DNA from 4 places in the Variovorax ureilyticus genome. Region 2 is predicted to be linked to each of the others. Evidence: predicted binding sites of a transcription regulator. Region 2 holds the regulator's gene; each other region holds the start of a gene.

Region 1 (3,204 bases), on a different contig from region 2:
AGAATGGCGAGATGTTGGGCTGCGACCGTGTTCACGCACCCATCCTAAGGGCACATTCCACACTCATCAACCGCGCTATCACCCCCCTGCGCGTGCAGTCAGATCAACCGGGCCATTCAGTTGCCGTTCAGCCGTGACGCATGTTTTCGCTGGCGGTCTGGCACGCGCTGCAGCGCAGGGCCGTCGGGTACGCCATGAGCCGATTGCGGGGAATGTCTTCCCCGCAATCGATGCACACGCCGTAGCTCGCCGCTGCCATTCGTCGCAGGGCTTCCTCGATGTCCCGCAGACGCTGACGATCGATGTCGATCTCGGCGAAGCGCAAGTCCTCGCTTCGCTCCTCCTCCGCGTCTTCGGCGTTGTTGTGGACCTCATGCTCGTACGAGACCCGCTCCGGAATCGTGTCCGCCGGATCGGTGCGCCGCCGGAGTTCCTCCAGCGTGCGCTGCTTCAGGACTTCAAGCTGCCTGCGCAGCGCATCGCGGTCTTCGGATGTGATTGGTGACATGCCCCGACTCCGTTCAGCTTTCCACCAGCAGATGGTTGATGACGCGTCCGACGCCCGGAGCGGCCATCGCGGCACCCTGCGCCGCCGTCCGCTCGGCCCACGAATGCACCTTTCCGGACAGCGTGACCACGGCGTTGTCCACGGCGATGTCGATGTGTTGCGACTCGCGATGGGCTTGACGCAGAAGCGCCTGCTCGATGTTCCGCTGGATGTCGGCCGGACTGAATCGAGGGCGCACCGCAATCCGGTTCGTGACGCCGACCACGCCCACCAAAGACTGCACGGCCGTCTCCGCGGCGTGGCTTTGATAGGCCCATTCGACCTCGCCTTCGAGCGTGATCCAGCCGTTCTCCACCAGCGGACGAATCTTGCCGTCCGGCACCAGCACATGCCATTGAAGCGCACGCTCGGCCGCGCTCGCGAGGTCGGTGTCGACACGCTCGTGGCCGGTGGGCATCCGGACGCTCATCTCCACTGCGACGGCGCGTACGCCATGCACCCGCTGGACTGCCCGTTCGATCGCTCGCTTCTCTGCGTAGCTCGTGACCGGGCCCGAGAGCGTCACCACCCCCTCCTTCACGGTGACGCCGACGTCGGTCGACGTGACCGCAGGGTCGTAGTCGAGTTCGGCCAACACATCGCTTCGGATCTTGACATCGGACTTCATGAGGCTCCTTTCGCTTGAAGCATGCGAGGCGCGAAGTCCCTCGCTGCAGTCAATGTAGGAGCCGCGGGTGTGCATCGGCTTGTGCTGGATCAAATGGCAGCGTGACAGTCGACCTCACCCCCCGCGAGGCGCCAGCGGAGGCATTGACGCAGATCAACAGGCAACTGCGCCGTCGCGCCTAGCATGAATCTCTCGCGTACCTACTCGAAAGGACGGCCGTGAGCTACAAGACGATCCTGGTCCATCTCGACAACAGCGGCCGTACCGCGGCGCGCATCGCCTTCGCCGGGGCACTGGCGAACGAGCACGGTGCGCACCTGGTCGGCCTGCTTCCCACAGGGCTCTACGAGGGTTCGATCCCGGCCGGCATGATCGACACGGGCGCCAGCGACTACATCGCCGAATCGGCCGCCTATCTCAAGCGCCGCGCGGACAGCGTCGCCGACGTTTTCCGTACCCGCATGGAAGCGTGGCCATCCGTCTCCTTCGAGTTGCGGCAGGTGGACGGGCTGGCCACGGACGCCCTGATCGATCATGGACGGACCAGCGATCTCGTGCTGCTCGGGCAGGAGGGCGGCGGCGGACGGACGGACACGCCGTCCCACGGCCTCGTGGGCGAAGTGATGCTCGGCCTTGGACGACCGGTGCTGGTGGTGCCGTACGCGGGCGAGTTCAAGGCAAGCCCGCGCCGCATCGTGGTCGCGTGGAACCGCTCGCGCGAAGCGGCACTCGCGCTGGATGCCGCCCTTCCGCTGCTCAGGCGCGCAGACCAGGTCACGCTGCTGCAACTCGCCGGGAAGAACGAGGATGAGCGCGCCAATCCGCTTCTGCAACTGCATCTCTCGGGCTGGCTCGACCGGCACGGCGTCGCGGCGACGATCGATCGCCTGGTCTGCGACGTGCCGATGTCGGATGCGTTGCTGTCGCGCATCTGCGACCTGCAAGGCGACTTTCTCGTCATGGGCGGCTATGGCCACTCGCGCGTACGCGAACTGGTTCTCGGCGGCATGACGCGCGGCATCCTGGAACACATGACCGTGCCAGTCCTCATGGCGCATTGAACATTTCCCTAGCGAAGAGGCTCCCCGTGAATCAACCTGTATCGCCCAAGGCGCGTCCCCAAGACGCCTTCCTGCTCGCCGCACTCGGGTGGCAACACCTGTTTCAGGATTCGGCAGGAAAGCTCCAGCAGGCGCAGCTCCATGCCTGGGGAGCGATGACGCAAACCTTCATCGGCCTCTACCAGGATGCCTGGGACAGCTGGACCGCCCGGTTCGGTGGTGGCGTGCCCCTCGACGGTTGAGCTCGTCACACCATGCGACTGGCGATCGCATGCGACTCGCTCTCAGGAGATCAATGCGCCATCAGCACGGGCAAGGTCATCGATCGGAGAATCGACCGCGTCGCCCCGCCGACCACCCATTCGCGTGCGCGGCTGTGACCGTAGCAGCCCATCACCAAGAGATCTGCACCCACGTCCGCCGCGAGCGACAACAGGCGCTCACCGACCTCACTGTCGTCCGCCCCGCCCACCCGTACCGAGGCCTCGACCCCCTGGGCCCGGAGATAGATCTGCAGGCTGCGCAGTGAAGCATCGGCCGCATCGCCGTACCCGACCACATGCACGGCGCGCGCAGTCGCGAGCCACGGCAGCGCGGCTGTCACAGCGCGAGCGGACTCGCGCGTCTCCTTCCAGGCGATGAGCACGGTTTGCCCGACTTCCTTCACTGTCCCTGCGTACGGCACGATCAACGCGGGCTTGCCACATTCGACAAGCACACTGGAAATGAAGTCCGGCGGCAGGTCGGCGGCGGCTGAATCCTCTTCATTGCGTTGGCCCAGCACCAGCAGATCCGCATACAGCGCCCGCCGGGAAAAGGCCCAAGGCTCGTCGCCCCTCGGCTCTTCCCAATGCATGCGCGGCGAGCCGCCGGCGGCATCCTCGAAGAGCGTGAGTGCCCTGTCCCGGCAATCCTTGTCGAGCGCTTTCATCATGGAGATGGCTTCGGGCGCGGTCGTCAATGCGAAG
Region 2 (3,204 bases):
GACAGCATCTCGACCTTGGTCTTCGCGTCCGGGAGGTCCTCTGCCGCAATGCGCCGCTGCGGCTTGAAACGCTCCGGCAGGTGCGCGTAGGCATAGAGGGCGATCCGGTCCGGCCGCAAGTCGCACACCTGCGCCAGCGTGCGGTCGAAAGAGGCCCGGCTCTGCTTAGGCAAACCGTAGATGAGGTCGATGTTGATCGAGCGGTAGCCGAGCGCCCGCGCGCTTCCCATCAGGTCGAAGACCTCCCTGGCAGGCTGGATGCGATGGACCGCCTTCTGCACGTCGGGGTCGAAGTCCTGCACACCGAAGCTCAGCCGGTTGAAGCCCATTTCGGCCAACCGTTCCAGGCGTCCACCGTCCACGGTGCGCGGGTCGATCTCGATGGACTGCTCGCGCTCGGGCGAGAGCGTGAACTCGCGCCCGAGCAACGCCAGCAGCCTTCTCAGCCCCTCGTCGTCAAGGAAGGTCGGCGTTCCGCCGCCCAGATGCAACTGGCTGACCACCACGCCGCGCCCCAGTTCGGCGACCTGCAGCGCCACCTCCCGCTCGAGGTAATCGATGTATTCGGCCGCCCAGTGCTTGTGGCGGGTGACGATCTTGTTGCAGGCACAGTAATAGCAGAGCGACTCGCAGAACGGCAGGTGCACGTACAGCGACAGCGGCCGCCCGTTCATCCCGGTCGCGTTGCGCTGATGCACTGCCTGGACGTAGTCGTCGGCGGTAAAGGCATCCACGAATCGATCCGCCGTCGGGTAGGAGGTATAACGCGGGCCGGCGACATCAAAGCGCCGCAGCACGGCGGGCGACGGCAGCTCCTGGGAATGCGAAGCGGTCGCGAATGCAGGGGAAGAGTTCATCGCAGGCGATCAGAGGCGGTGTGCGGACCACTATGCCGCCGGGCCGCCCCCGGATCCTTGATGTGGATCAAGCCCCATGCCAACGCCCCGTTACAGAATCGGCACATACTCGACATACATCAATGAAAACCGAAAACATCAAGGTCGCCTGCTCCAGTTGCAATCTGCGGGAGCTGTGCATGCCGGTCGGCCTCGAGCCCACCGAACTGCAGCGTATCGACGACATCGTGGCCAAGCGTCGCAAGGTCCGCCGTCGCGAGATGCTCTTTCGGAACGGCGACCGGTTCACCTCGCTCTACGCGATCCGCACCGGCGTCTTCAAGACCCGGGTGGCCAGCCAGGACGGCCGCGACCAGGTGACGGGTTTCCAGATGGCCGGCGAGATCATCGGCCTCGACGGCATCGTCAACGACCAGCACACCTGCGACGCGGTGGCGCTGGAGGATTCCGAAGTCTGCGTGATGCCCTTCGACCGTATCGAAGAACTGTCCCGCGAGGTCACGGCGCTGCAGCGGCACGTGCACCAGATCATGAGCCGCGAGATCGTGCGCGAGCACGGCGTGATGATGCTGCTGGGGAGCATGCGGGCCGAAGAGCGCCTGGCGGCCTTCCTTCTGAACCTCGCGCAGCGCCTGCACGCACGCGGGTTCTCGCGCTCCGAGCTCGTGCTGCGCATGACGCGCGAGGAAATCGGCAGCTACCTCGGGCTCAAGCTCGAGACCGTGAGCCGCACCCTGTCCAAGTTCATGGACGACGGCCTCATCGAAGTCCAGCAGCGCAACCTGCGGATCGTCGACTCCGAGGGACTTCGCCGGCTGATCACGCCGGCGGCCTGCTGATTCCAATTTTCAGCGCTTTGGCGCTGGCACGTCATCTGCCGGGGTTGCCGCGTGGTTGCGGCCGGTGAGCGCCGGCATGAGCTTCTTGTCGGCCAGCGTCCTGTTGATCTCGATACCCTGCCGATAGTAGTCCTCCGCGATCACGGGGTCGGGCGAGCGCATGGCAAGCCACAGGGTCACGAAACTCGCGACCACCACCACCGCTGGACCGGCCAGGACCATCCACAGCAACGGGAAGCGCCACCAGGGTTCGCTCCGGGCCGCTTCGTTCGCCTGTTTCGTATCGTTCGTTGCGCTCATCGTCATCTCCTTGATCGGCATCACCGGGGGACCATGAAGGTCGCCTTCTCCGAGACCTGCGCGCCGCCTTCGGCCGCACGCACGTCGAAATAGACCGGATGCGAGCCCGGCTGCGCTCCGCCATATGGCAGTTGCAGGCGAACCGCCACCCAGCGCGATTGCGCAGGCCCCACCTCCACAGGCTGCTCGGGCGACGCCTGCAGTCCGTCGAGGCCACGAGCCTCGATGCGATAGTGCTGCGTCTTTTCGGTGGCATTCATGATCTGCAGGCGGTAGACGTTCTCGATACGTCCGCCTTCGGCGATGCGCGCCAGCGTGCCACGGTCGCGCACCACGTCCACCTTGAATGGCGTGCGGATGACCAGGCTGGCCAGCAGGCCGATGCAGAGCGCGACCAGGATGCCGCTGTAGATCAGCACCCGTGGACGCAGCACGCGCCGAAGGATCTGCCGCGATGACCATCCGCCCGCCATGCTGTTCTGCGTGGCGTAACGGATCAGGCCGCGCGGCGAGGCGAGTTTGTCCATGACCGTGTTGCAGGCATCCACGCACAGGCCGCAGCCAATGCACTCGTATTGCAAGCCCTGCCGGATGTCGATGCCCGTCGGGCACACCTGCACGCACAATGAGCAGTCGATGCAGTCGCCCTGGCCCTGCGCACGCGCATCCGTGCCTTTGGCCCGCACGCCGCGAGGCTCGCCCCGCGCCGCGTCGTAACTGACGATCAGCGTGTCGCGGTCGAACATCGCGCTCTGGAAACGCGCATAGGGGCACATGTACATGCAGACCTGCTCGCGCATGAAGCCCGCGTTGCCATAGGTCGCGAAGCCGTAGAACAGCACCCAGAAGATTTCCCATCCGGTCATGCGCGTCTGCAGGAAGGCCATCCCCAGGTCGCGGATCGGGGTGAAATAACCGACGAAGCTGAAGCCGGTCCACAGGGCGATGCCCAGCCACACCACGTGTTTGAACCACTTCTTGACGAGCTTCTCGATCGACAGGTCACTGTCGTCCAGTCGTATGCGCGCGGTGCGGTTGCCCTCGATCTTCTGCTCGATCCACAGGAACATCTCCGAGTAGACCGTCTGCGGGCAGGTGTAGCCGCACCACAGCCGACCGGCCACTGCAGTGAAGAGGAACAGCGACAACGCCGAGATGACCAGCAGCCCGGTCAGGTAGATCAGGTCCTGCGGGTACAGCACCAGCCC
Region 3 (3,204 bases), on a different contig from region 2:
ACACCTCCCAGCAGCAGTTCGCGAGCGCGGCTGTGGCCGTAGCAACCCATCACGAGCAGATCGGCATCGCAATCGGAGGCGATCGACAGGAGTTGCTCGCCGGCGTCTTCCGGTGTGAGCCGTGCGTGCTCATGGACCCGATCGATGCCGTACAGGTGAAGATAGTCGCGCACCTTGACCGGAAGGGGCTGCGTCTCGTCGCCATCCTCTTCGACGAGATGGACGTGGTGGGCGTTCTGCAGGAAGGGAATGGCCGCCGCCAGCGCCCGTGCGCATTCGCGCGTGGGCTTCCATGCCAGCAGGATGTTGTCCGGCGTGCGGGCCAGTTCGCCCGTATGGGGAATGACCCACGTCGGGCGCCCGCTGCCGATGACGACGGATTCGACGAAATCGCCCGGCACATCCGAGCTTTCGAGGTCATCCGGGTCCCGCTGCCCCAGGAAGACAAGGTCGGCCAGGAGCGCCCGCTGCGTGAACGTCTCGATCACCGGGGCGCCGTCCGCATCGAGCCATTCGCAAGGCTGGCCCGACACGACGCAGGCCTGGTCGTAGACCGCCAGCGCATGGCGGCGGTGCTCGGCCTCCGCCCTGACGTCGGGCGGCAGCGGCGGGATGCCGGGTCCCACGGGCAGCAAGGGGAGATGGCTCCGCTCGACGGCGAACAGCGCGCTGACGCGGGCCCGCCAGGGAAGCGCGAGCCGCAGGGCGAGGTCCAGGCGCGTTTCGGCGCGCCGGGTTCCGTCCAGGTGCACGAGAAAGGATTGAAGGCCGGTCATGGCGCGTTCCGGACGTGTGTTGTTTCTAGGGCTTGTCGGGCGCTCGCACGAGCAGCACCGGCACCGGCGCGGACCGCAGGATCCGCTCGGCGCTGCTGCCCAGCACGAGCCGCGACACGCCGCGGCGTCCGTGCGTTCCGATGACGATCAGGTCCGCCTTCCACCGCTTGGCTTCGGCGATCACGGTCTCGTCGACCGAAGACTCGGTGATGACGGAGGGGTACACGGTGGAGCCGTAGCGCTCGTGCAGCGCCGTCTCGACCTCGATGCCCGCCGCCTGGGCGCCGCGCTTCGCATCCTCGAGCAGGCGCGCGCCCTCGTCCCGCACGCTCTGCAGGTAGCTTCCGGCCCGGCCGGACTGCGCATCCATCGCCAGGGCCAGCGACAGTTCGTCGATGACATGGACCAGCAGGAGCCGGCCCTGCGTCAGCTTTGCGATCTGGACGGCCTCTTCGAGCCCGCGCTGGGAGACCGGGCCGCCGTCGATGGGGACCAGGATTCGTTGGTACATGGAGGCTCCTTCGGGGTGAATGGTGCGATGCGTGCAGTATCGAAAGCACACCCGTCAGAGCGCTTGATCTGGCGCAAGACAGGGGCATCGCGTCGCCCGCGCAAGGCCTCAGGCGCCGGCCAGCGTGTGGACCAGGACGGCCTGCATGACCCGGCGATGGTTTTCCTGCAGGGCGTCGCCCTCGATGGCCGAACCCTCGAACCAGAGGACCCAATGCCTGGGCTGGGAGGCGTCCGCGACGGCCGACGCATCTTCGGCCCCGGGGTCGACGCGGGACTTCGGGAGGATCGCGACGCCCATGGCGCGGGCCGCCGCCACGAACATGCGGGCGCGCGGCCTGCGGCCGTTGCCGATGAAGACGATCCGCCGGTCGGCCGGCGTCTGCCGCTCGCAGAGCGCCCAGAGATCCGCGATGACGCGGGCCGGATGGGTGTCGAGCGCCAGGCCCGGGAAGACGGGCACGCCGGCATGCAACTCGATCGTTCGCAGCACGGCGGCGTCCAGATCGTGACAGTCGATGCCGTCGTACATGCGCCCGAGCATGCGGGCCAGGGCGATGACGTCGCTGCCGGTATCGGCGGGGCTGGACGGGTGGGCGAAATTCAGCAGAGCCACGCGCGCGCCCAACTCTTCGGCGGCACCTTGAAGCGCCGAGTTCCCGGGCGTCCCATCCGCGCGCGTGTGAGTGTGAAGCAGCGCGAGATTCCGTCCGCGCAGCGGCGAGCCCGACGACTGCCGCAGTCTGGCAGCGGTCGCGATGAGCGAGGCGATCTTGCTGGCGGAAGACAACGGGTCGTCCGCCGCTTGTCGCGCGGCGTGGGTAGGAGTCACGTCGCGAACGCTACCGCGGTTGCGCGCGGCGAACTTGATGCCGCGCAAGTCCGCTGCGCTCCGGCGTTGGATCGGACAGCGGCTCGCTCATCGAGGCGGGCTTCGCGCCCGGTTGCCGGCCGCGTCGATCACGAGGAGGATTGACGAAGGTCAAGGGCGGCGCTCCATCGTGTGCCAAGCTCGACGGCAACAAGGAGGCAACATGCGCATCCAGTTTCTCGGCGGAACCGATACCGTCACCGGGTCCAAATACCTGCTGGAGCACGCGGGCCGGCGGCTGCTGGTGGATTGCGGGCTCTTCCAGGGCCTGAAGCAATTGAGGCTGCGCAACTGGGAGCCTTTACCAGTCAGGGCCTCGGAGATCGATGCGGTCCTGTTGACGCACGCGCATCTCGATCACAGCGGGCTGGTCCCGCGCCTCATCCAATTGGGCTTCAAAGGCCCCGTCTACACCACCCGGGCCACGCGCGATCTGTGCGAGCTGCTGCTGCCCGACTCCGGCTACCTGCAGGAAGAGGAGGCCGACTACGCCAATCGCCATGGCCATTCCCGCCACAAACCCGCATTGCCGCTGTACACGCAGGACGAAGCGCGTGCGGCCCTCGGGCGCTTCGAAGTGCTGGATTTCGACAAGGCGCATGCGCCCTGGCCGGGGTGGACCTGGCGGCTGCGGCGCGCCGGGCACATTCTGGGCGCCGCGAGCATCCACGTCGGCTGGGACGGCGGCAGCATTCTTTTCTCCGGCGATCTCGGCCGGGACGACGACCTGGTGATGCGCCCTCCCGAGCGGCCGGAGCCCGCCGACTACGTGGTCATCGAGTCCACCTACGGCGATCGCGCGCATCCCAAGGTGGACACCTTGTCGGCGATCGCCGAAGTGATCGGCCGGACGGCTGCAAGGGGCGGCATCGTCGTGGTGCCGGCCTTTGCGGTGGGCAGGGCACAGACGCTGCTGCACTGCATCCACCTGCTCAAGGCCGCTCGCCGGATTCCAGATCTGCCGGTGTATCTCAACAGTCCGATGGCTGCCGATGCGACGCAGATCCTGCGGCGCTATTCGGACCAGCACCGCCTGGATGCGGGACA
Region 4 (3,204 bases), on a different contig from region 2:
AGTCCTCGCTGCCGACCGCCTGGTTCAGCGTGGTGCCGATCGTCGCGTCGTAGCGGTTGTTGGCGCCGGGGCCGTAGATGCGCCCATATTGGGCGCACGCATTGGCGAACTGCTGGGTGGCCAAGGGCCGATGCCAGGCTTCCGGATCGACCGGCGCTTTCCAGCGCAGGTCACCGACGGGTGGCTTCGCGAAGGGCACGCCCTTCCACGCCAGCGTCCCCGTGCGATCCGAGTCGTCGATGCCGACGACTTTCCCGAACTGCGTGTCGCGCATGACGTCCGCGCGTCCGAGCGCCCAGCAGGGCGTCTGAGAAAGAAGCGCAACACACCCCGCCACCAAGCCGGCCTTGAGCATCATGGTCTTGTCCCCTCCAGAAGGGCGCAACGGTAAGGGCTGGCGGTTGGCAGCGCCTACCCGGGCAAACCCGATTTGCGCCGAACGGCGGGGGCTCAGCCGCGCTTGGTCGCGATCAGCGGCTTCACGTCCGGCGCCTGCACGCGCGGCCGGTTAGCCTCGACCGCGGGGAGTGCCGTGACCTCCTTCATGCTCGCGAGGCTGCGCTTCGTGAGGTCTTGATAGGTCTTCGTGCCTTCGAGCTTCCACGCGACTTCCTGGTCCGTCAGTTCGCGGATCACCTTCGCTGGGATGCCTGCGGCGAGCGATCTCGGCGGGATCTTCTTGCCGGCCGGAACGAAGGCGCAGGCCGCGAGGATGGTCGCTTCGCCGACCTCGGCTTCGTCCATGACGACCGCGTTCATGCCCACCAGCGCATCGCGCCGCACGATGCAGCTGTGCAGCACGGCGCCATGGCCGATGTGGCCGTTTTCTTCCACCACGGTGTCCTGCTGCGGAAAGCCGTGGATCACGCAGGTGTCCTGCAGGTTGGAGCCGCGCTTGAGCTCGATGCGGCCGAAGTCGCCGCGCAGCACGGCGCAGGGGCCGACATAGCAGTCGGGCCCGACGATCACGTCGCCGATCAGCACGGCGGTGGGGTGCACGTAGGCGCTCGGGTCGATGACCGGCACCACGCCTTCGATGGAATAGCAGGGCAAGGCTGTCTCCTTTTCCCGGTGGGATTCCGGGTGGTTTCTGGGCTAGGGGTAAACCCTCTGCAAGTTTGACTTGCGTCAGGATTGATGACGATCTTATGATTCACCGACCGGTCGGTCAACAATACTTTTGACGCAGATCAACACCCGCCCGGCACCCCGATCCCGTTCCCACGTCTGGAGACACAGCTTGTCTGATGCACTCGTCCTCGCCTCGCAGGACGGCCCGGTTCTGACGCTCACGCTCAACCGGCCCGCCGCGCTCAACAGCTTCAACGGCGCCATGCACGAGCAGCTTCGCGCGGCGCTCGATGCGGCCGCAGCGGATGCCGCCGTGCGCTGCGTGATCCTCACCGGCGCCGGCCGCGGCTTCTGCGCCGGACAGGACCTGGCCGACCCGATGGTCGCGCCGTCGCCCGCCGGCGAGCCGCCCAAGGACCTGAGCCGCGCGATCGCGCTGCACTACACGCCGCTGGTCAAGCGCCTCAAGTCGATGCCGGTGCCGGTGATCGCCGCAGTCAACGGCGTGGCGGCCGGCGCGGGTGCGAACCTCGCGCTGAATTGCGATCTCGTGCTGGCCGCGCAGTCGGCGAGCTTCATCCAGGCGTTCGCGAAGATCGGCCTCGTGCCCGACACCGGCGGCACCTGGCTGCTGCCGCGCATCGTCGGCCGCGCCCGCGCGCTGGGCTTGGCGATGCTCGGCGACAAGCTCGGCGCGGCGGAAGCCGAACGTGTCGGCCTCATCTGGAAGTGCGTCGAAGACGCCGCGCTCGCCGACGAAGCCCGCAAGCTCGCCGAGCGCCTCGCCGCCATGCCGGTGAAGGCGCTGGCCGCCACCCGCGCCGCGGTCGATGCCGCGCAGCACTTCACGCTCGACCAGGCGCTCGACCACGAAGCTGCGCTGCAAGCCGAACTGGGCCGCGCCCACGATTACCTCGAAGGCGTGGCCGCGTTCGGCGCGAAGCGCGCTCCCCAGTTCACCGACCGCTGAAATGAAGCTCACCCCCAGCCTCGCCCACTGCGTGTGGCTCGGACACCCCCTCTCCGGGGGCAACCCCGGCGGCCCGGCAAAGCCGGTTCCGCGGGGTTCCTGGCCTCGGCCATGCGGCGCCATCGAAAACTGATATGTCCACACCTCACTCCGAACGCACCCCGCAGCAGATCGCCGACCTCGTTCGCGAACGCATGTTCGCCAACGACCGCGCGGCCCGAGGCCTCGGCATGGAAGTCACCGAAACCACGCCCGGCAAGGCGACCGTCACGATGACCGTGCGCGAGAACATGCTCAACGGCCACGACATCTGCCACGGCGGCCTGATCGCCACGTTGGCCGACACCGCCTTCGCCTACGCCTGCAACTCGTACAACGAACTCACCGTGGCCTCGGGCTTCTCGGTGGACCTGATGGCGCCGGGCCGCGAAGGCGACGTGCTCACCGCGCGCGCCTTCGAAGTGTCGAAGGCCGGCCGCACCGGCGTCTACGACTGCGACATCACCAACCAGCGCAACGAGCGCATCGCGGTCTTCCGCGGTCGCTCCTACACCATCAAAGGCAAGCCGGTCTTCACCGCGTAAGCCAGCCCGAGGAGACATCCATGCCCGTGAAGCAGCCCCGCCCCGGCGAACTCGAAGCCATCGAAACCGCGAGCCGCGACGAGATCCAGTCGCTGCAGCTCCAGCGCCTGCGCTGGACGCTCCAGCACGCCTACGACAACGTGCCGCACTACAAGAAGGCCTTCGACGAGAAGGGCGTGCACCCGAGCGACCTGAAGCAGCTCAGCGACCTGTCGAAGTTTCCCTTCACCACCAAGAAGGACCTGCGCGACAACTATCCCTTCGGCCTCTTCGCGGTGCCGCGCGAGCAGGTGTCGCGCATCCATGCGTCGTCGGGCACCACGGGCAAGCCCACGGTCGTCGGCTACACGAAGAACGACATCGACACCTGGGCCACGCTCGTCGCGCGCTCCATCCGCGCCGCCGGCGGCCGCGCGGGCGACATCCTGCATGTGGCCTACGGCTACGGCCTTTTCACCGGTGGTCTCGGCGCGCACTACGGCGCGGAGAAGCTCGGCTGCACCGTCATCCCGATGTCGGGCGGGCAGACCGAGAAGCAGGTGCAGCTCATCCGCGACTTCAAGCCCGACATCATCATGG

Evidence for each region. The regulator FNR, encoded in region 2, switches genes on or off when oxygen is low (the NO sensors DNR and NnrR bind a similar motif). The targets are predictions, from matches to a motif close to TTGATNNNNATCAA.
Region 1: a site for FNR is predicted at 1,319-1,332, ahead of WKW77_RS19180 (universal stress protein). Genes of this name have one in related genera too.
Region 3: a site for FNR is predicted at 1,351-1,364, ahead of WKW77_RS19005 (universal stress protein). Genes of this name have one in related genera too.
Region 4: a site for FNR is predicted at 1,181-1,194, ahead of WKW77_RS28295 (phenylacetic acid degradation protein PaaY). Genes of this name have one in related genera too.

What each region holds. Positions count from the first base shown of each region.
Region 1 covers NZ_JBBKZU010000008.1:88,520-91,723, reverse strand. The annotation lists gene WKW77_RS19195 (winged helix-turn-helix domain-containing protein) at 1-35, opposite strand, end outside; gene WKW77_RS19190 (TraR/DksA family transcriptional regulator) at 128-508, opposite strand; gene WKW77_RS19185 (BON domain-containing protein) at 522-1,175, opposite strand; gene WKW77_RS19180 (universal stress protein) at 1,394-2,236, shown strand; gene WKW77_RS19175 (hypothetical protein) at 2,263-2,478, shown strand; gene WKW77_RS19170 (universal stress protein) at 2,529-3,204, opposite strand, start outside.
Region 2 covers NZ_JBBKZU010000001.1:34,678-37,881, reverse strand. The annotation lists gene hemN (oxygen-independent coproporphyrinogen III oxidase) at 1-857, opposite strand, end outside; gene fnr (fumarate/nitrate reduction transcriptional regulator Fnr) at 980-1,696, shown strand; gene WKW77_RS00185 (FixH family protein) at 1,706-1,996, opposite strand; gene ccoG (cytochrome c oxidase accessory protein CcoG) at 2,017-3,204, opposite strand, start outside.
Region 3 covers NZ_JBBKZU010000008.1:57,883-61,086, forward strand. The annotation lists gene WKW77_RS19000 (universal stress protein) at 1-776, opposite strand, end outside; gene WKW77_RS19005 (universal stress protein) at 802-1,287, opposite strand; gene WKW77_RS19010 (Rossmann-fold NAD(P)-binding domain-containing protein) at 1,396-2,166, opposite strand; gene WKW77_RS19015 (MBL fold metallo-hydrolase RNA specificity domain-containing protein) at 2,321-3,204, shown strand, end outside.
Region 4 covers NZ_JBBKZU010000016.1:88,182-91,385, forward strand. The annotation lists gene WKW77_RS28290 (carboxylesterase/lipase family protein) at 1-358, opposite strand, end outside; gene WKW77_RS28295 (phenylacetic acid degradation protein PaaY) at 451-1,053, opposite strand; gene WKW77_RS28300 (enoyl-CoA hydratase-related protein) at 1,241-2,041, shown strand; gene paaI (hydroxyphenylacetyl-CoA thioesterase PaaI) at 2,176-2,625, shown strand; gene paaK (phenylacetate--CoA ligase PaaK) at 2,646-3,204, shown strand, end outside.